DNA from 3 places in the Cytobacillus sp. ABV4_503 genome. Region 2 is predicted to be linked to each of the others. Evidence: riboswitches for the same ligand, from Rfam matches in the RefSeq annotation. Region 2 holds a riboswitch; each other region holds the start of a gene.
The links. Region 2 has a riboswitch for cobalamin ahead of ACXAD1_RS25350 (ABC transporter substrate-binding protein). Riboswitches for the same ligand answer to the same signal wherever they lie in the genome.

Region 1 (7,534 bases), on a different contig from region 2:
AGCATGGTTAAATCAAGAATTTTCTCCATGGCTTGTTCTTTATCTGGAAATTTCAGTAATTGGAAGTCTGCATATGGTACCATTACATACTCGGATTGGCCTCCAACCCATCCGCCCATATCTACATAACCATAAGCGGATCCGGGACGATCCGGGTTAACGTTCTCACAAATATGCGTGTTGCGTTCTTTACAACTGCGGCAGCGGCCACAAGCAATATTAAATGGAACGGATACAAGATCTCCTTTTTTGATAAATTCAACATCGCGTCCAACCTCAATGACTTCACCCGTGATCTCATGGCCGAGAACGAGTCCCTCAGGAGCAGTCGTCCGGCCGCGAACCATATGCTGATCGCTTCCGCAAATATTGGTCGTAATGACTTTTAGAATTACCCCATGTTCACACTTACGGCCGACATTTAAAGGATTTACTCCGGGTCCGTCTCTTAGAATCAAATCCGGATAGCTAATATCTTCCACGGCTACCCGTCCTGCACCCCTGTAGATTACTGCTCTGTTTCCTGCCATTCTTGCATCCTCCATTCTATTTAAATAGTGATTTGGTTATCGTATAGATAGAGTGTTTTTTAGGATGCTCCACCCTAATTTTATAAAAAACCAAAATCCCAATTTTCTCTATCTTAAATATATTCTAAAAAATAATCCTTTTTTATGGAAGAACGCACTTTTTTGTGAGAAGGTTACTAAAAGGATACTTTTAGACTGCAGGGAAGTGGAGGGGATTTTATGGATGACTTGCGGAGCGAAGTGAGGAAGAAAATTGAAAATAGAGAATTTAATTGTGAAAAAGAATTGACATTATCCCTTATTAGCGGCAAGTGGAAAATAACGATTATATACTATTTAGGAACTGACGGGACTTTACGATTCAGTGAAATTAAGCGTCTGTTTCCAAAAATCACCCACAAGGTATTGACAACTCAGATTAGAGAATTAGAGGAAGATGGGATTGTTCATCGGAAAGTTTTCCCGGAAGTCCCGCCTAGAGTGGAATATTCATTAACAGAATTAGGGCAAAGCTTAATGCCGGTTATTTTAATGATGTACGATTGGGGGAAAGAAAATATAAAAACATTCATAAAATAGGTTGACAATGTATGGATTTATTTAAGAGATGCTGACTTTGTGACGTCCTATACAGAGCAGGTATAACGCAGTTTAATATTGTTGAGAGGATAAAAAGTTATGTTTCAGATTTTCAATATAGCTCCAATACTATGCTTTATTTGAAAGAGGGATATTATGATTCCAGGTTCATGGAGAGCGTTAGGATGGATTGGATTAGCTGAATTATGCGCATTAAGCTTGTGGTTTAGTGCTTCTGTAATAGCCCCTGAACTGATTCAAGTATGGAATCTTAGCTCCAGCTCAGAAGCATGGCTGTCTGCTTCTGTCCCAATTGGCTTTGTAATGGGTGCATTAGTTAGTTCATATTTTGGGATAGCAGATCGTTTTAATCCCCGAAAGGTTCTTGCCGTTTCAGCGTTTCTGGGTGCGCTATTGAATGCCTTGCTTTTATTGGCAGATCAGGCTTTTTTCGGTATTATGCTTAGGATATTAACCGGTGTATCACTCGCTGGTGTATACCCGACAGCTGTTAAAATATTATCTCAATGGTTTCCGAAAAAACGCGGGCTTGCTGTTGGTATCTTAATAGCCGCATTAACTCTAGGGTCCTCTTTGCCACATTTTATTGTTATATTCTCTTCTTCTTTAAATTGGCAATTAGTGATTATTTGCAGTTCAATATTGGCTCTCCTGGCAGCTGTAATTGTCAATTGGGTTTTAACAGATGCTCCAGTAACAACGAAAAAACTACCTTTCTCTTTTAAATTAATAAAAAAGGTAGTTTCGAATAAACCAGTAATGCTTGCGAACTACGGTTATTTTGGGCATATGTGGGAATTGTATGCGATGTGGACGTGGATTCCTATCTTTATGACTGCTAGTTTTACAAGCTATTCTCCAGGGATTCCTCCCTGGTTCATTGCATTGTCCTCTTTTATTATTATCGGAATTGCAGGGGGGATTGGCTGTGTAGCAGGCGGGCTAGTCTCAGATAAAATTGGAAGAGCAAATCTAACGATTATTTCTATGTGTATCAGTGCCATTTGCTGTATCTTGATTGGCTTTACTTTTGGTCAATATATTTGGTTAACTCTACTCCTTTCTATCATTTGGGGAATGTCTGTCATCGCTGATTCTGCACAGTTTTCTGCCGCAGTTTCAGAAGTTGCAGAAGTTGAGTATGTAGGAACAGCCCTGACTTTTCAAATGTGTATTGGTTTCCTGATCACTATATTTTCTATAAATCTAATCCCTATTATTCAGAGGTTAGTAGGATGGGATTGGGTCTTTGCCTGTTTAGCGATTGGACCGATTCTTGGCATTGTATCTATGGTCCAGTATAAACGGCATGATTTTAATAATGTCAAAGGGACAATCGGTCATTTTAAATAAATTAAACAACATCTATTTGGTCTAACTTTGTGAATTATATCCCAGCAAAAATTAACTCCTGAATAGCAGATATAAGTTCTTTTTACCAATTCCTATATCTAAAAGTCAAAGGCATTAACATAGCATTTAAAAAATTAAGAAAAAAATAATATGTCAAAATTGGTCATTATATGTTATATTAGTAAAAAATTAATATATCAATTTGAATAAGTGCTCACTTTTCGTGAGGTAAAAGGGAAACCAGTGAAAGTCTGGTACAGCCCCCGCTACTGTAAGAGCTGATGAAATTACAATGCCACTGAGAAATCGGGAAGGTGTAAGAGTAAGAAGAAGCTTAAGTCAGGAAACCTGCTTATTTGAACGACACTTGCTTTTCGGAGGGAGAAGTATAGGCGGGACAATTATGATCAATTGTTTTTGAGTTTCAGTATGCTTATTTTTATACTGTCATTTCATATGCCTGTATTCCTTTGAAAAGGAGTGCAGGCATTTTTTATTTGGCAAGAAGCATTGAACTTTGAGAATGGTCTGGCGCAGAGTTCCTGCTCGAGCAGTACGGCAGCAGGCAAGGCGCTTGTGCTTTTCTTAATTGGAGGTTACCTATGAAGAAGGGAAAAATCTTTGTTGTCGGCTTCGGTCCGGGCGATCGTGAGCATATAACCAAACGGGCTGTGGATGCGCTGCAGCAGAGTGATTGCATTATTGGCTACAAAACTTACGTAGATCTGATCATGCCATTCGTTACAGCAAGTTCCATTGTCAGCACAGGGATGACTGAAGAGGTATCCCGTGCGCAGGATGCAGTGAAACGGGCGGAAGCCGGCCATATTGTTTCCGTGATTTCGAGCGGTGATTCGGGTGTATACGGCATGGCCGGCCTAGTGTATGAAGTGCTGATCGAAATGGGCTGGAAGGAAGAAGAAGGAATCCAAGTGGAAATTGTTCCTGGCATCTCCGCGATTAATTCATGTGCAAGCTTACTGGGTGCACCTGTCATGCATGACTCCTGCACCATCAGTCTGAGTGATCATTTAACACCCTGGACGGTAATCGAGAAGCGGATTGAAGCAGCCGGAATGGCGGATTTTGTCATCGCTTTATATAACCCGAAAAGCGGCAGGAGGACACGGCAGATTGTCGAGGCACAAAGGATTCTATTAAAATATCGTTCTCCTGATACACCAGTGGGGCTTGTGAAAAGTGCTTACCGTGAAAATCAGAATGTCATTCTGACGACACTGGCGGAAATGCTTGATCACGATATAGGCATGCTGACAACAGTTGTGATCGGGAATTCCTCCACTTTCTTTTATGACAACAAGATCATTACGCCGAGAGGCTATCAGCGCAAGTACACGCTTGGGGAAGAGAAGCAAACCTTAAAGCCGCATCAGCGTTTAAAAAAGGAAACGGAGCCATGGGCATTAAATCAGGAAACCGGGGAAGCCCAGGCCGGCTACGAGCAGATTGAAAGCAAAAAACAAGCAGACAGCTCACTGGATATGGCTTTTAAGGCATTATCGATGGTGACGAAGTCGGAGATTGACCAAACTCATTTGGTGCAGCAGCCAATCGAAGATATTTTTGAATTTGCGGTTTCGCCTGGTGTAGCCAATAAATTTATTACAGCTGACCAAATGCGTGTACTGGCAGAGGCTGTTGGCGAGAAAGGCACCATGGAATATACACCGGATCACCGATTCTTAATCAAGATTCCAACCGGGCGGCCACAGTCGATTGTGGAAAAACTCGAACAGCACGCTCTGACAGTCATGCCGGTGGGTGATGTGCTAAATGTAAAAGCGTGCGATTTTTGCTACGGGGAGAAGGCAGAATCCATTCCGTATGCAGAGGAAATTGCAGCTGAACTCGGAGGCTTAAAGCTTCCAAAGGAACTGCATATTGGCTTTAATGGCTGCGGTATGGCCTGTTATCGGGCGGTATTTGATGATATCGGCATTGTTTACCGAAAGAAGAAGTTTGATTTATTTATCGGGGCAAAGCCGGTTGGCCGGACAGCCCATGCTGCCCAGCCGGTGGCAGAGGGAATTGAGCCCGATCAGCTGGTGCCGTTATTAAAGGAGATTATCGAAGAATACAAGGAAAATGCGCATCCAAATGAACGGCTTTTTAAATATTTTAAGCGCGTGAAAAAAATTCAGTATTTTACCTATCAGGATATGAGCTCCAGGATCGAAGTAGAGCCGGCTCCATGCGGGGATTAGGAGGATCTCATGATTTTATTTTTAGCAGGCACAAGTGATGCGAGAGCATTAGCCATTCAATTGAAAATTCAAGGTTATCCCTTATTGGCAACTGTTGTCACAGAATCGGCAGCAGACAGCTTGAAAGCTGAAGGCATTTCTTATAAAGTGGGGCGGCTGTCTGAAAATGACATGATTGAATTAATTCAGATGCACGAGATGACCACTGTAATTGACGCCAGTCATCCCTATGCGGAAGAAGCATCAAAAACGGCCATGTCAGCGGCTAAAGCATGCAGCATTCCTTACATACGTTACGAAAGGCCAAATGAACAGTTTACCTCACCGCTCATTACTGAAGCTGAAAGCTATGAGGAAGCAGCAAAATTGGCTCAATCGCATAAAGGGACAATCATGCTGACAACCGGCAGCAAAACGCTCGAAATCTTCACAAAATATTTGATGCGGGATGAGATCCGGCTTGTATGCAGGATGCTCCCAAATATAGGAAACATGGAAAAATGCCAAAAGCTTGGCGTTAAACAAAAGGACATTATTGCGATCCAGGGACCTTTTTCCGAATCATTAAACAAAGCTCTTTGTGAGCAGTATGAAGTGACCCTGATGATTACAAAGGAAAGCGGCAAAGTGGGATCAGTGGATGAAAAGATGACCGCTGCCCTGGAATTGGGGATTCCTGTTATTTTGATTAAGCGGCCGCCGCTCGTATATGAAAACTTCTGCACTTCTTTTGAAGAAGTGACTCAAAGATTGGGAGGGCTTTACACATGGCAAACATGAACTTTAATACCACATTTGTACCATTAACGGTAGATCCGGATAAAATTTATGACCACAGCTTCGCGATTATTAAAGAGGAGATGGGCGAGCATCCATTTACAGATGAGCAGTGGCTGGTGGTTCGGCGCGTCATCCATGCCTCGGCTGATTTCGAGCTGGGGCGCAGCATGATTTTTACTTCAGATGCCATTGAAGCAGGGGTTCAATCGATTTTAGCTGGCCGTCATGTCGTGGCAGATGTACAGATGATTGAAAGCGGGTCAGGACGCAAGCGATTTCAAAAGCATGGCGGGGACCTGCATTGTTATATTGCGGATGAAGATGTTTCAAAGGAAGCAAAGGCCCAGGGAACAACACGTGCGATCATTTCCATGCAAAAAGCAACGAGTCTGCATCAAGGAGGAATCTATGCCATCGGCAATGCGCCAACAGCGCTCCTGGAATTGATTCGTTTAGTGAAAGAAGGGCTCGCCAAACCTGACTTGATTATTGGCATGCCAGTCGGCTTTGTATCAGCGGCAGAGTCCAAAGCCGAGCTGGCCGTGCTTGAAGGAATCCCATTTATAACGAATGCAGGGAGAAAGGGTGGCAGTACAGTGACGGTCGCTGCACTGAATGCCATTTCGATTATGGCGGATGAACGGGCAAAAGCAGCGAAATAAAAAAGATCCTTCCCAAATGCGGCACGGCTATACGACTGGTGCCTGTGCCGCAGCCATGACAAAGGCAGCACTGCAGGCGCTTGTGACCGGAGAGGTGCCCAATGAAGTTACGATTTATCTGCCGGTTGGCCAGTATGCCACTTTTAAAGTGACGGCTTTTGATCGGTCAGAAGGCCGTGTCATGTGCGAAACGATCAAGGATGCAGGGGACGACCCGGACGCCACACATCAGGCACGAATTCAAAGTACGGTCACATATGCAAAACAAGAAGGCATCCATTTAGATGGCGGGATCGGTGTGGGACGAGTCACAAAAGCAGGGCTGCCAGTAGCGGTAGGGCAGGCAGCGATCAACCCTGTGCCGCGTAAAATGATCCATGGTGTAGTCCAGGAAGCAATGGACAAATATAAAGTAAATCGGGGCATTGAAGTGGTCATTTCGGTTCCGGACGGTGTCGAAATAGCTGAAAAAACATTGAATGGCCGATTAGGCATTATTGGAGGTATCTCAATTTTAGGTACACGGGGAACGGTGGTGCCATTTTCCAGTTCCGCGTATATGGCGAGTATCGCTCAGGCGATCAATGTCGCAAAAGAAGCAGGTTGTGAGCATTTAGTCATTACCACAGGCGGCCGCAGTGAAAAATTTGCCATGAAGCAGTATCCGCATTTGCCGGAAGAAGCCTTTATCGAAATGGGCGACTTTGTCGGTTTTACTTTGAAGAATATAGCAAGGAAGAAGATTCCTAAAGTCTCTCTTGTAGGGATGATGGGGAAATTCTCAAAGGTTGCACAGGGAGTTATGATGGTGCACTCGAAAAGTGCCCCAGTCAGTTTCGAGTTTTTAGCAGGTATGGCCAATAAAGTGGAAGTCAATGAGGAAATTCAGCAGGACATTTTACAGGCAAATACGGCTTCACAGGTTGGTGAAATGCTTCAGGGAAACGAAGAATTTTTTGAAGCCCTTTGCCGAAACTGCTGCTATTATGCACTGAATCATATGAACGCAAACGTCAAAGTGTCGACAACTCTGTATGCCATGAACGGAAGCTGTCTAGGAAAGGCTGAGAATATTGACAAATTGGATGAAGATGATTGGTATCGGGGATAATGGCGCGGAAGGATTGCTCCCCCCATACATAGACTGGATTCATGAATGTGAAGTCCTGGTCGGCGGGGAACGCCATTTACAATTTTTCCCGGAATTTACTGGAGAGAAAAAAGTAATCAAAGGGGGCTTGTCGGCATTAACGGCTGACCTGCAGCAGGAAACACGCAATACGGTTATTTTGGTATCAGGTGATCCGCTGTTTTATGGGCTTGGCGGTGTATTGGCGAGAAAGCTTCCATTGGAGATTTATCCTTACACAAGCTCTGTTCAGCT
Region 2 (7,534 bases):
GATGATTCCTGTTAATATGGCGATGATGACAAGGGCGGTACCCAGGTCTTCAATAATGATCAATCCTAATGGAGGCAATGTGGCTGCCCCTAATTTGATTAGAAGGAAAAAGTCAGTTCCTGCAGTCTTTGCCTGATATTTTAGATGGTGGTCAGCGATGATTTTGCTGAGGGCAATAATAAGGAATACCTTAACAAACTCTGAGGGCTGCACAGAACCAAGTCCAGGAATGATATACCACAATGTAGCCCCTTTGCGTTCTGGTGCAATGCTTTCCGGTGCAATGAATAACCCGACAAGCAATAGGATGCCTAAACCATACAGCAGCCAGGTAAGCCTTCTGATTTGCTCGCTGTCAAAATACATGACAATTGCCACAATGATAGCTCCAACAACATAATTTTTTATTTGTGAGACGACAAAATTCCCTTCATATTGATTGGAGGATTGTCCGCTGTAAATAGCGATGCAGCTGATGAGGAAAAATAGCAGCAGAAGAAAGCATAATGTCCAATCGAATCGGTCTGAGAATCTATTATTCTGGTTCATTTGTATACACCTGGTTTCTTTACCTTTTTACATTTTTATCCTAACAAAGAAAAATAACCCTTACAATGGAGAACAGATTACATTTTTTCTCTGCATGTAGTTAGACGAATGAATCAGCACGATGGTTTCCTGTATTTTCAAAAAAACGGGCATGCTGCAATTTAAAATTTTTTCTCATCGGCAAAGATATTTTCAGATTTTTTTGCTACAATAAGAGAATAAAATACTGGATGTTTAACAGGCAGTTTCAAAGGAAGCTGTCTTTTTACTAATTTGTGAAGGTGCTTGTGCTATTCTATCTGTCTAGCCCAGTGCTTTTCTTTGAAAACACCACTTTGGGTAACGGTTCGGAGGTTTCGTCATTGAAAAGAAGGAATCATGCAATTCGTGATCTCATCTACATCCATCTTAATGAACAGGATCAGTATGTGATGACTTATGGAATTGAGTTTGAAGAGTTTGCCCAAACTCTTTCAGATTCTATTAATAATCTGCTGCTGTTAAAGCATCGTTTTGAACATGGGGACTTTAATACCCATACGATGTTCGATTATGTGTCAAGGGACAAGCTGGGCAGGCTGGTTGAGGATGATGTATACGGCTATGGCGATTTTTGCTGGATCGACTTCGAGGAAGAGGAAGCGGTGAATGAGCTTCCCGGCCAGACAATTGCTGAGCTTCTTTATCTTGGTCATGTCAAGGAACATCTTAAGCCGCCTTTTTACAATTATCTGAGCAATCGCTTTGTGTACCTTGCCCATGATGATGGCTGGTTTAACCGCACATATTATCGCGATCTGAACGATTTTTACCGGATGCTTGGAGAAGTAATCCCCGGTAAAATGGGACAGATGAAAGTCGAAAAAACGCTCCTTGGCATTAAAAAGAAAAAGACGTATCCTCCAATTACCAGAGATGTCCTGCTTTCCTTAAAGCCTCTTATGAAAGAAGGAGCGGTCCTTTCCATTAAGGATATCGAACAGAATCGGGTCCGGATAGAAATTCCTATTTGGATCATTGGTGATTTTGCGAATATGGATGATATGTATGATGAGTATGAAGCCATTGTGAAAGAGCCATGTGAGGCTAAGATTGTGTTCGATAAGAAAACAAGAGAATGGAAAATATACTCGCGTTAGAATTCTGAACTTTTTTACAACATTCAGCAAATTTCTCTTACTTTTTCTGCGGGATGGTGTATAATCGGAGATAGAAAATTTTATATCCGCATAGAACAGGTGTCTTCTCAAAAGAGCTTTAAAACAGGCTCTTTTGAAGACTTAATAGGGAAGCTGGTGAAAGTCCAGCGCGGTCCCGCCACTGTAAATGGAAGCTGTCTGCAAATCCACTGTACAGGAATGTATGGGAAGGAGCAGAACGCATTGACCATGAGCCAGGAGACCTGCCTGATTCTTAGCACCCATAAACCTACGAGGATAGGGAGGTGTTTGGTCCGGCCATCCCTTTTGCACTGATTGATAAATGACCATACCAACATCTCCTTGCTGTTCGAGGGGATGTTTTTTTATTTTATAGGTGGTGACAGGCACCGCCCGAATTTTGTCGAAAGTTCTAGGAGGATTGCTGAGTATGAAAAAGTTTTATGCATTTTTATTAACGTTGCTTCTGGCTGCAGGAGTGCTTGCAGGCTGCGGCGAGAGTGCTGAACAGCCTAAAGAAGAGAACAAGGTTGAGGAAGGGCAGAATGCCGGCGGGGAAGAAGCTGCTTTTCCTGTAACAATAAAGGATGCTCTTGATAATGAAATAACCATTGAATCCAAGCCTGAAAGAATCGTGTCCATGATTCCAAGCAACACCGAAATTGCTTTTGAATTGGGGCTTGGAGAAGAAGTTGTCGGTGTCTCCGATTTTGATAATTACCCGCCCGAAGCCACAGAAAAAGAAAAGATTGGCGGCATGGAATTTAATGTCGAGAAAATTATTTCTTTAAATCCGGATCTTGCCCTTGCTCATGCTTCAAGCGCACATAATTCCGAAGCTGGTCTTCAGCAATTAAGGGATGCAGGTGTGACCGTCCTTGTTGTCAATGATGCGAAGAGCTTTGATCAGGTTTTTGAATCCATTGAAATGGTTGGAACCGCAGCGGGAGAGAAAGATAAAGCAGAGCAGCTTGTTTCAGACATGAAAAGCAAGCTCGAGGAAATCAAAACAAAAGCTCAGGGCATAAAAGAAGAAGACCGCAAATCCGTATTCGTGGAAGTTTCACCTGCTCCTGAAATCTATACAGCAGGTACAAAAACATTTATGGACGAAATGCTAAGTGCCATCAATGCAGAAAATATCATTACGGAAGAAGGATGGCCAAAAATGGATCCGGAAGCGATTATCGAACGGAATCCGGATGTAATCATCACTACTCATGGCTATTACACTGAAGATGCTGTCGGCAATGTAATGGGCAGGGATGGCTGGCAGGATATAACCGCAGTGAAAAATAAGCAGGTTGCCGATGTTGATTCCGATATGGTAACCCGCTCTGGCCCTCGTATTATTGAAGGAGTCGAGGAACTTGCAAAAGCAGTATATCCGGACGTATTTAAATAATAAATTTTTAGCTTATATAACAGCAGCGGCTTTCCTGCTTTTTGCCATGCTGATGGGGATATCAATTGGAACAGTGTCTGTTCACCCCATGACGATTATCAGAGTAATAAGCGCTGAGCTATTTCCCTTTATTTCATTGGAAAACACGGATGCTATGCATTCAAATATCATTATGAATATTCGCCTGCCGCGCGTATTGCTGGCTGGCCTAGTAGGGGCGTCTCTTGCAATTGCGGGAGCCGCCTTTCAAGGTTTATTAAGAAATCCGCTGGCAGATCCATATACAATTGGGGTTTCGTCCGGGGCTTCACTCGGTGCTGTTTTAACATTATTCTTAGGCTTATCCATTCCGTTTGCAGGAATGTTTACGCTGCCGTTATTCAGCATTTTGTTTTCCTTTTTAACCATTTTTGCCGTTCTGCTATTTGCCAGAAAGATTGAAAGATCCATGAAAGTGGAAACGATTATTTTAACAGGCATTATCTTCAGTTCTTTTCTTGGCGCTCTAATTTCCCTAATGATAGCCCTTACTGGAGAGGAGCTTAGACAGATTATTGGCTGGCTTCTTGGCAGTGTATCCATGAGAGGCTGGGCGTATATTAACATTATCCTTCCGTTTTTTGTAATAGGTGCCATCCTTCTGTTAGTGAACAGTAAAGAGCTGAATGCCATGAGCTTCGGAGAGGAAAAGGCCCAGCATATAGGGGTGGACGTTCAGAAGAGAAAGATGATGGTCCTGGTAGCTGGCTCCATCTTAACGGGTGCGGCTGTAGCTGTGTCTGGAACGATAGGGTTTGTCGGGCTAGTGATCCCTCATCTGACCAGGCTGTTATGGGGACCGGATCATAGGCACCTATTGCCGCTATCGATTCTTATGGGTGCAGGTTTTCTTATTATTGCCGATCTGGTTTCACGGACAATCATTGCACCTACCGAGCTTCCAATCGGTGTGATTACAGCGATCATCGGTGCACCTGCGTTTGCCATTATTTTAATTAAAAGAAAGAATAAACTTTGAACTTCGATTACTGTCCAGTATAAGCGTCCACCTATTCAAGGGGATGGCTTCCGGGATTTTCTTCGCTGGAACAAACGTTTCTGCTTGTTCTGAAGGCATATCTTAGTTCAGAAAGAAGTGGTTAATCATGCTTAGCATTCATCAGGTTACTGGCGGATATGCCGGTACACCGGTTGTGAAAAATATCAGCTTTGAAGTAGAAAAAGGGGAGCTTTTCGGAATATTGGGGCCGAATGGAAGCGGCAAGACCACGATTCTAAAGATGCTGAGCGGAATTCTGCCTCATAAGTCAGGAGATATACTGATCAAAGGAAAGAACCTTTCACAGTATACACCGAAAGAGCTTGCAAAAATTATTGCTGTTCTGCCGCAGCACTCCTCTCAGGCCTTTTCTTATACCGTAAAAGAAACGGTTTCTCTCGGGCGGTATGCCCATCAAAAGGGGTGGTTCCAGAGCTGGTCCGGCAAAGATGAAGAAGCGGTCAATCGGGTCATGGAGCAGACAGGCATTTCCCATTTTCGGGATTATGATATACAGCAATTATCCGGCGGCGAAAGACAAAGGGTGTTTTTAGCCCAGGCCCTTGCCCAGGAGCCGGAAATATTATTGCTGGATGAGCCGACTAACCATCTTGATTTATCCTATCAAAAAGAATTGCTTGATCTCCTTTCTGTATGGTCAAAGGACTGCGGGCTGACGGTCATTTCCATTTTTCATGATTTGAATTTAGCTGGCCTGTATTGTGATCGCCTATTGCTGCTGGAGAATGGCGAAGTCAATATTAACCACATACCCAATGAGGTTTTAAAAGAAAGCAGAATACGCGAGGTCTATAGGACGAAGATTGAGAAGCTTCCGCATCCAAGAGTCCCGGCCCCTCAGATGGTGCTGGTGCCCCAGCGCTCTCAGGCGGAAAGTCAATCAGTGAATCGAATTGATCAATCCAGTCTTGAGGTAAAGGACGACTTACTTGTCATTTGTTCCCCATTTCCGCTGAAAACCATGTCATCAGGTGTAACCGGATCTGGCACCGGCTGGAATCGCATATTTCTAAACCGGCATGTGAGCAAGAATTATGATTGCAGTGATCATCGGGCGGAGATGGCGGATTTTGTCCGGGAGATTGGCTTTGAACCCGGGGAAACCGTGGGGATGATGACCGCTGTATATGTTGAAGATCATAGCAGTAAATTTTATGAAGAGGGAACCTTTTCTGTGTATGTGGTCGTGACAGCAGGTGTCGGCAATGCTGTTGATGCCTCGAAAAGTGAAGCACATTCTTATCATCTGACTCCGGGTACAATCAATACATGGATTTTCGTTAATGGCAATCTGACAGAGGAATCCTTTATCCAATGCATTATGACTGCAACCGAGGCAAAGACAAGAGCCTTATATGATCAGAAAGTAAAGGATGCAGTCACAGGGACGATTGCGACCGGAACATCGACAGACAGTATTATGATTGCGGCCACACAGCAGGGAGAAAACCTCGAGTATGCGGGTACCATTACACCGCTAGGCAAAGTGATCGGAAAAGGTGTCTACGAATGTACTGTAGAGGCGATAAAAAAATCGCAAAGAAGGATAAAGAGATGATTTTTAATCACCTGCTTGCCCTATCCTTTGCCTGCATAATAGATAAGCTGATAGGAGACCCGCCAAACTGGCCGCATCCGGTCAGATGGATGGGTGCCCTGATACATAAACTTGAACAAGGCCTTAATAAAGGGCGCTTTAGAAAATTAAATGGGATTATCATGCTTTTTATAGTCCTGCTGGCTGCAGGAGGAATAACTTTTTTAATCATCCGCCTCTTCTATGGAATTCACCCGATTGCCGGCATTCTGGCAGAGGGCATTTTTATCTTCACAGCCATTGCACAAAAGAGTTTAAAAGATGCAGCACTGGAGGTCTATGAGCCTCTGGCAGAAGGAGATATGGAAGAAGCAAGATTGAAGCTTTCATACATTGTCGGCAGGGATACAGATCGATTGGATGAGCCAGGCATTGTCAGGGCTGCCGTGGAGACAGTGGCTGAAAACACCAGTGATGGCATTACAGCTCCATTATTCTGGGCCTTGATTGGAGGTGCTCCAATGGCCCTTATCTACAGGGCCATTAATACATGCGATTCAATGGTTGGCCATAGAAATGATAGATATATGAATTTTGGATGGGCATCCGCCAAAGTGGATGATATCGCGAACTGGATCCCGAGCCGGCTGACATCGGTTTGCATCATGCTTACACAAAACCCGGAGCATTCTTCATATGGGGAAGTATGGAGAGTTCTATTAAGAGATGCACCAAAGCACCCGAGCCCAAATAGCGGCTGGGGCGAAGCAGCTGTTGCAGCCCTTCTGGGGGTTCAGCTTGGAGGAATCAATTTTTATAATGGTGTAATCTCAAACCGTGCAACGATGGGAAAGCCGATGGTGCAGCTTGAAAAAGAACATATCATAAAAACCATTTCGATTATGAACAAGACGGTTTTCTTATTCTTGCTTTTATTATGGACAGGAGGGATGTTCCTTGATTTGGCCTTCACATGGATCTAACCCGCAATATTTATATAAAGCAATCGATAAACCAATGCCCGAGGAGCGAATTGATTTCAGTGCCAATATCAATCCCCTTGGCCCTCCCCGCGAATTAAAAGAAGGATGGGGAAACTTATTTCAATTTATTAGCGATTATCCGGATCCCCATTCTACTCTATTAAAAAGCAAAATGGCGGCTGCAGAGGGAATAAAAGAAACACAGATTTTGGTGGGAAATGGAGGCGCCGAGCTAATCACCCTGATTGGCCGGATGATAGCCGGAAAAAGGGTGCTGATTATTCAGCCGGCTTTTTCGGAATATGAAGAGGCCTGCCGCGTGAATCATTGTAAAGTCTCCTATCATCAGCTGGAGCCTGGAGCCTGGAATCTCAATATGGAAGCGCTATCTGAAAAGCTAAGAGCCGCTGATGTTGTTTTCTTCTGTAACCCGAATAATCCGACAGGTATTTTTTACCCATCTTCCATTGTGAAGGAATTGATTGAGAAGTGTCATATCCACAGCTGCCTGCTTATTATGGATGAAGCTTTTTATGACTTTGCCTGCGACTATCAATCTATTGTTCCTTTCATAGGAAAGGATTCGAATGTTGTGGTGCTGCGCTCCATGACAAAGATGTTTTCTATACCGGGCCTGCGCCTTGGATACATGATGGGAAGTGAGGGGTTAATTGAAAGAGCGAATGCTCTGAAACCGCACTGGAGCGTAAATGCTCTTGCTTTAAAAGCAGGAGAATGGTGTCTGGACAGCAAAGAGCATGTCAGGCTGACAAAGAATTTGATACGGCAGGAGAGAGAGCGGCTGGTTCAATTTTATCAGCAATTTGATTTTGAGGTTTC
Region 3 (7,534 bases), on a different contig from region 2:
GACAGAATCTCCGGGATATTCGTTCCAATTGTTGTAACCATAGCTGCGGTTACATTCCTGGTGTGGTATATATGGGGAAGTCCTGGGGATTTTGCAGAAGCACTCGAAAAATTGATTGCCGTCCTGGTAATTGCCTGTCCATGTGCACTAGGTCTGGCGACGCCAACCTCTATAATGGCCGGCTCCGGCAGGGCTGCGGAATTTGGGGTTCTTTTTAAAGGCGGAGAGCACTTGGAACTCACACATGAAATCACTGCAGTTGTTCTTGATAAAACTGGAACAGTTACACATGGCAAACCGGTTTTAACAGATGTGATTACGGAAGGCAACGTTGAAGAAACGACACTTCTCCGGCTGGTGGGTTCAGCAGAGAAACAGTCTGAGCATCCATTAGCTGAAGCGATCGTAAAGGGAATAAAGGATAAAGGGATCACGCTATTTAATCCAGTTGAATTTGAAGCTGTTCCCGGGTATGGAATTAAAGCGAAAGTAGATGGCATTGACCTTTTGATAGGCACAAGAAGATTAATGGACAAATACGGTGTTAATGTCCAATCAGCCAAACTTGAAATGGAAACACTTGAGGAAAACGGAAAAACGGCAATGCTTGTCGCGGTTGATGGCATATATGCAGGTATCGTGGCAGTTGCGGATACAATAAAGGAAACTTCCAGAGATGCAATTAATCGCTTAAGGAAACTGGGCATTGAAGTCATTATGATTACGGGAGATAACAAACGTACGGCTGAGGCAATAGCTGAGGAAGTGGGCATAGATTCTGTAATTGCAGAGGTTTTACCTGAAGGCAAGGCAGAAGAAGTAAAAAAACTTCAGAAACAGGGGAAAAAAGTTGCCATGGTCGGCGATGGCATAAACGATGCACCTGCACTCGCTGTAGCTGATATTGGAATGGCGATCGGAACCGGTACAGACGTTGCGATGGAAGCAGCTGATATTACGCTGATGAGAGGGGATTTAAATAGTATTGCAGACGCCATCCTAATGAGTAAACAAACCATAAGGAATATAAAACAAAATCTTTTCTGGGCTTTTGCATACAATACACTTGGCATCCCGGTAGCTGCGTTAGGATTCCTTGCACCTTGGCTTGCCGGCGCTGCAATGGCGTTCAGCTCCGTATCTGTCGTATTAAACGCGCTTAGATTACAAAGAGTAAAAATAAAGTGAAACAGTGTGGGCTTTTTCTCCACTGATTATTAGTTGATTCAATCGAGCCTATACGGACTCCTCTAGGCCTTGAAGTGGAATCTTACTGACCGCTAGACTAAGATAATTGAAAAAACGTTTAATTAAAAAGGAGCAGATAAAATGAAAAAATGGGCCGGTGCAGCGATTGCTTACCTCGTTCTTGTAATGGCAGGATATGCTGTATATGATTCTTTTTGGGCTACCCCAGAGCCGGTATCACATGATAATGAAATGGAAAATCATGAATGAAAAAAAAGAACAGAGGAAATTCCCTCTGTTCTTTTTTTGTGTACTAAGGATTAAAAGTTTGTAATCTATTTCTCTATATGATAGAATCATCTACAATATATAGTATATATTAAAAAAATAAAAACTACATATAGATCGTGATTGGTGTCCTAAGAGGACTTAATAGGGAATTCGGTGTAAAACCGAAGCTGTCCCCGCAACTGTAAGTGCAGACGAAAAGAGCATGCCACTGTACAATACGCGTTAAGGCGATTGTATGGGAAGGGCTTTTAGTAGAGTGAAGCACAAGCCAGGAGACCTGCCAGGGCGATCGAAAGTTTCTTATCTTCGGGGATTGAGATGATGAAACGATCGCGTAATGGCCGTTTGTCATCTTCTTCCTGCTATTATTCTATCGTTTGATCCGCTCATTTTCCGGGCGGATTTTTATTTTGCCTTTAGGAGGAAGTAAGATGGTCCAAACCATACAACCGATCGAAATTTTAGAAGAACTTAAGACAGAATTTCCCCAGCTCGGCATTGGGCAGCTATTAAAAAGGTATGAAGAAATGAGCCTGCGGGGAGCAGAGGCGATGTATGACCAGCTTATTCTGGATTGTTTATCTTTTATCAGCATTGATGAGCCTGATTGGACTTTTGCCGCTTCACGTCTGCTTCTTAAGAAGCTCTATATTGAGTCAGGAAAAAATAGAGAATGCCAGCCGGATGATTGCTACAAACATTTTTATACGTTAATTGAACGGCTGACGGCTTTGGGAATTTATGAACAGGATTTATTAGATGAGTATTCAACGGATGAGATAAATGAACTTGCCCGCTTCATAAAGAAAGAAAATGATCGCTTATTTACATATTTGGGGTTGAAAATGCTGGCTGACCGATATCTTGCCAGGGACAAACATAAAAATCTTTATGAACTCCCCCAGGAGCGGTTTATGATCATCAGCATGGTGCTGATGAAAAAGGAGCCGAAGGGTATGCGGCTTGAACTTGTTAAAGAGGCTTATTGGGCAATGAGCGGTTTGTATATGACTGTTGCCACTCCAACGCTCGCTAATGCAGGGAAGAACTGGGGACAGCTTTCAAGCTGTTTCATTGAGACCGTTGATGACAGTCTTGATTCTATTTATGACAGCAATACCGATATTGCATCACTGTCAAAAAATGGCGGCGGAATCGGAGTATATTTGGGAAAAATCCGCAGCAGAGGCAGTGATATTAAAGGATTTAAGGGGGCATCTTCAGGTGTGATTCCCTGGATGAAGCAGCTGAATAACACAGCCGTCAGTGTCGACCAGCTTGGACAAAGGCAGGGTGCTATAAGCGTCTATCTTGATGTCTGGCATAAAGATATATTTTCATTCCTTGATGCAAAGCTTAATAACGGAGATGAAAGGCAGCGAACACATGATTTATTCACTGGTGTCTGCATTCCGGATTTGTTTATGGAAAAAGTGGAAAGCCGGGGATATTGGTATTTATTTGATCCCCATGAAGTCCGCAAGGTAATGGGCTTTTCACTGGAGGATTTTTATGACGAAGGTGAAGGCGAAGGTTTATTCCGCCAGAAATATAAAGAGTGCATAGATAACCCGAATCTATCAAGGGAAAAAGTTCCTGCCATCGATATAATGAAATCCATCATGAGAAGCCAGCTTGAAACAGGGACACCATTTATGTTTTACCGGGATGAAGTAAACCGGAAAAATGCCAATTCACATTGCGGAATGATTTATTGTACAAACCTGTGCACGGAAATCGTACAAAACCAAAGTGTTACAAAGCGGGTTGAGGAATATACAAGGGATGGGAGAATTATTATCGAAAAACAGCCAGGAGATTTCATTGTCTGCAATCTTTCATCCATCAATCTTGCAAGAGCCGTTAATGAGGGAGTTCTTGAAAAGCTAGTGCCAATACAGGTGCGAATGCTTGATAATGTCATTGATATTAATAGTATTCCAGTGCCGCAGGGCCAGATCACAAACCAGAAATACCGTGCGATTGGACTGGGAACTTTTGGGTGGCACCACCTTCTTGCACTGAAAAAAATCACATGGGAAAGCGAAGAAGCAGAAAAATTTGCTGACATTCTATATGAGCAAATTGCATTTTTAGTGATAAAAAGTTCTATGAACCTGGCAAAAGAAAAAGGAAGCTATTCAGTCTTTAAAGGTTCTGATTGGGAAACGGGCGCTTACTTTGAAAAGCGGGGATATCTGGAGGCAGAGTCAGATATGGACTGGGCTGCATTAAGCAAAGAGGTAAGTGAAAACGGCGTTCGAAATGCCTATATGCTGGCGGTTGCCCCAAATGCATCAACTGCTTTAATTGCAGGAAGCACTCCAAGTATTGATCCTATTTTCAACAAGCAGTACTCGGAAGAGAAAAAGGATTATCGGATACCTGTAACAGCTCCTGATATTAACAGTGAGACCATTTGGTATTACAAATCTGGCTATCATATTAACCAGGAGTGGAGCATCAGGCAGAATGCAAACAGACAAAAACATATAGATCAAGCTATTTCATTTAATTTCTATATACCGAACCATATTAAAGCAATCGATCTTTTGAATCTGCATCTTTCAGCATGGCAGAAAAAATTAAAAACAACGTATTATATCCGATCAACTTCATCTGAGATTGAAGACTGTGAATCTTGCTCAAGCTAAGGAGGACCTTATGAATACTTTAAACAAACGGCCAATTATTAATCAATCGGCGCCTAACAAATCAACTTCAATCATTAACGGGGAATGCTCCAATATTCTTAATTGGGATGATGTCCGCTTCTCCTGGGCCTATCCAAAGTATAAAAAAATGCTCGCTAACTTTTGGACGCCTTTTGAAATAAACATGTCACAGGACATTAAGCAATTTCCGGAATTAACGAAAAGTGAACAGGATGCATTTTTGAAAATTATTGGGCTGCTTGCATTGCTCGACAGCATCCAGACGGATTATGCCGGAAAAGTTGCTGATTATATTACCGACTCAAGCATATCGGCACTCATGATTATACTCGCACAGCAGGAGGTGATTCATAATCACTCCTATTCATATGTTCTATCAAGCCTGGTTCCAAAACAAAAACAGGATGAGGTTTTTGAATTCTGGCGTACAGAACCTATATTAGCTGAAAGAAATGAATTTGTTGTGAACGGATATAAAGATTTTGCAGAGGATCCAAGTGCGGAGAACCTGCTGAAATCTATTGTGTATGATGTCGTTCTGGAAGGGCTTTTCTTTTATTCAGGCTTTGCATTCTTTTATCACCTGGCAAGAAATCAGAAAATGGTTGCCACCTCAACGATGATTAATTACATCAACCGGGATGAACAAATCCATGTTGATTTGTTTGTTAAAATTTTCAAAGAAATTCTGCAGGAAAATCCGGAACTTAATACTAATGAATTAAGTGAATTCGTCCAGGAGACTTTCAAAAGAGCAGCTGAACTGGAGATTGAATGGGCCCGCGATGTGATCGGCAGCAAAACAGAAGGCATCCTGCTGTCCGATGTTGAAGCTTATATCAAATTTTATGCTAATGTCCGCTGCAATCAGCTAGGGAATGAACGGCCGTTTGAAGACTATCGGACTAATCCGCTCCGCTGGATTGTAGCTTATGAGCAGGTTGACCATGGGAAGTCTGATTTCTTTGAACAAAAATCGAGGCAATATACAAAAGTTCAAATTGATAATGGGTTTGATGAACTATAAAGGGTCATCAGGATATATATAATAAAAAAGATTCTGCTTTGGCACAGAATCTTTTTTATTAGGAGCGTACAGGTTCTCCAGATACAAAATCAATCTTAAAACCAAGATCTTTCAGCATTTGGTGATCCGCGGTGCTTTCCTGCCCTGCAGTGGTTAAGTAATCTCCAACGAAAATAGAATTAGCCGGATAAAGTCCAAGCGGCTGAAGGCTCCGGAGATTCACTTCTCTGCCTCCGGATATTCTGATTTCCTTTGATGGGTTGATATATCGCATCAGGCAAAGCACCTTCAGACAATAGCGGGGATTCAAATCATCTGTCCCTTCTAATGGCGTCCCATCGATTGCATGCAGAAAGTTAACCGGTATTGAGTCGGCATCCAGGGCTTTTAGGCTTCTGGCCATTGTTATGACATCTTCCTGGGTTTCCTTCATACCAATAATTACCCCGGAACAAGGTGAAATGCCTGCTTCCTTTATTATTTGGACCGTATTGACTCTGTCCCGGTATGTATGGGAGGTAGTGATGCTCTCATGATGATTTTCCGAGGTGTTAATATTGTGATTATAGCGGTCCACTCCAGCTTCCTTGAGCTGCTCAGCCTGTTCAGGTTTTAGGAGCCCGAGACAGGCACAGACCTTCATTTTATAGGTATCCTTTATTTCTTTAACCGCTGAAACTACTTCATTTAGCTCCCTATTGCTCGGGCCTCTTCCGCTTGCAACGATGCAATAGGTTCCGACATTTAGCTGATGGGCCTGCTTAGCACCTTGGATGATAGTTTCCTTATCCATCATCCGGTATTTGTCAATAGGTGCTGTTGAGATGCTCGATTGTGAGCAATAGCCGCAGTTTTCAGGACATAGGCCTGATTTCGTATTAATAATCATATTTAATTTAACATGATTCCCATAATGATGATGACGGATTTTATAGGCGCTGTACAATAAGCTCAGCAGTTCTTCATCTGGACAATTTAAAATACCCATTGCCTCCGAGTCTGTCAGTTCATGTCCTTTTAGTACGTCTAGGGCTAGCTCTTGGAAATTCATATGTATCCTCCTTAGTAAAATGGTTTATGCTGCTCGGTTCATTTTTCTGAACTGACTGCCGGCAAATACTCTATGCTCCAGCCGATGGGCCATTAACCCGGCAAAAAAAGAAAGAATAATGTCTTTTGGAAGGGGGACTGCCATCCACAGCCAAGCCATTTGATAGGTAAACCCCTCAGGTGCTGTAAACCAGAGTTTATAGGCCATATACATCCAATTCGTCCCAAAAACATAATTGATCACCATTCCGATTAAAGCTGCAGTAATATACACCGGAACAGACTTTTTCTTTTCAATCAATTTGCCGGTGACATAGGCTGTTAAAATAAACGATAGGATAAAACCGAAAGTGGGGCTTAATAAGGTAGCAAAACCGCCACCGAATTTTGAAAATACAGGAGCGCCTGCAAGCCCGGCAAAAGCATAGACAGTCATAGTGATAGCCCCTAATCGGCTTCCTAAAATAGCACCTGCCAAAATGGCAAAAAAGGTCTGTAAAGTAATAGGGACTCCCCCAATAACCAAAAATGGGACAAATGAAGTGATATTTGCTCCAACAGCCATTAGGGCGACAAACATGCCAGCCAATGTTAAATCAATCGTTCTTAAACCTGTCTTCATAAAATGCCTCCTGAAAGAATTATATTTATACAATTTAGAATAATAGCAGAAAACGTTAATTGTCAACTTAATTTTATAATAGGTTAACATATAGTATGTTTCTGTCCAGAAATGGAGGGTAAAGTGATACTGCACATTAATAGATGACGAAATAGAGGAGGTATAAACATGGCAAGTAGTAAAAACAATATTCACAGTGATAAACAGGAACAATATTTTAAGGACAGAGCAGGTACAGATGAAGCAAGATTCCATGTAGTACCGCATGATGAGGAAGGATGGGCAGTCAAGAAAGAGGGGCAAAACGAGCCTGTGTTTACGGCGGAATCACAGTCAGATGCAGTGGAGAAAGCGAAGAGCATGGCAGAGGAGGCAGGTACAATGGCAATCTTGCATAATGAAGATGGAAAAATAGATGATCTTGTTAATTATGAAGATAAATAAATAATTAATTAAGAAGAGCATTGCCATTGAGTAGTGCTCTTTTTTTGTTTGGCTGGGATTGAACAAAAGAGACCTTATTTCTAAAACAAAAAAATTCCGCTTTCAAATAGAAAGCGGTTCAAAAAGAGACCTTGGAACGAGTGAATTCTAAAATTCGGAACAATATATAGTAGCATAAGAGGTTTTAGAAACTATATATTGTTATTTCTGATTCTAGCATAATAAAACATAGAGAGC

Region 1: another riboswitch for cobalamin. It lies ahead of cobJ (precorrin-3B C(17)-methyltransferase); the one in region 2 lies ahead of ACXAD1_RS25350 (ABC transporter substrate-binding protein).
Region 3: another riboswitch for cobalamin. It lies ahead of ACXAD1_RS15830 (ribonucleoside-diphosphate reductase subunit alpha); the one in region 2 lies ahead of ACXAD1_RS25350 (ABC transporter substrate-binding protein).

What each region holds. Positions count from the first base shown of each region.
Region 1 is NZ_JBSWTH010000001.1:2,583,747-2,591,280, reverse strand. It holds gene fdhA (formaldehyde dehydrogenase, glutathione-independent) at 1-530, opposite strand, end outside; gene ACXAD1_RS12980 (winged helix-turn-helix transcriptional regulator) at 750-1,109, shown strand; gene ACXAD1_RS12975 (MFS transporter) at 1,266-2,483, shown strand; cobalamin riboswitch at 2,675-2,853, shown strand; gene cobJ (precorrin-3B C(17)-methyltransferase) at 3,086-4,708, shown strand; gene cobK (precorrin-6A reductase) at 4,718-5,488, shown strand; gene ACXAD1_RS12960 (precorrin-8X methylmutase) at 5,476-6,150, shown strand; gene ACXAD1_RS12955 (cobalt-precorrin-5B (C(1))-methyltransferase) at 6,125-7,261, shown strand; gene cbiE (precorrin-6y C5,15-methyltransferase (decarboxylating) subunit CbiE) at 7,236-7,534, shown strand, end outside.
Region 2 is NZ_JBSWTH010000002.1:75,965-83,498, forward strand. It holds gene ACXAD1_RS25340 (FtsW/RodA/SpoVE family cell cycle protein) at 1-549, opposite strand, end outside; gene ACXAD1_RS25345 (hypothetical protein) at 912-1,688, shown strand; cobalamin riboswitch at 1,769-1,973, shown strand; gene ACXAD1_RS25350 (ABC transporter substrate-binding protein) at 2,140-3,114, shown strand; gene ACXAD1_RS25355 (FecCD family ABC transporter permease) at 3,080-4,132, shown strand; gene ACXAD1_RS25360 (adenosylcobinamide amidohydrolase) at 4,260-5,732, shown strand; gene cbiB (adenosylcobinamide-phosphate synthase CbiB) at 5,729-6,694, shown strand; gene cobD (threonine-phosphate decarboxylase CobD) at 6,669-7,534, shown strand, end outside.
Region 3 is NZ_JBSWTH010000001.1:3,163,002-3,170,535, reverse strand. It holds gene ACXAD1_RS15840 (heavy metal translocating P-type ATPase) at 1-1,188, shown strand, start outside; gene ACXAD1_RS15835 (hypothetical protein) at 1,330-1,458, shown strand; cobalamin riboswitch at 1,584-1,777, shown strand; gene ACXAD1_RS15830 (ribonucleoside-diphosphate reductase subunit alpha) at 1,911-4,133, shown strand; gene ACXAD1_RS15825 (ribonucleotide-diphosphate reductase subunit beta) at 4,144-5,181, shown strand; gene bioB (biotin synthase BioB) at 5,240-6,232, opposite strand; gene ACXAD1_RS15815 (biotin transporter BioY) at 6,257-6,853, opposite strand; gene ACXAD1_RS15810 (DUF2188 domain-containing protein) at 7,022-7,297, shown strand.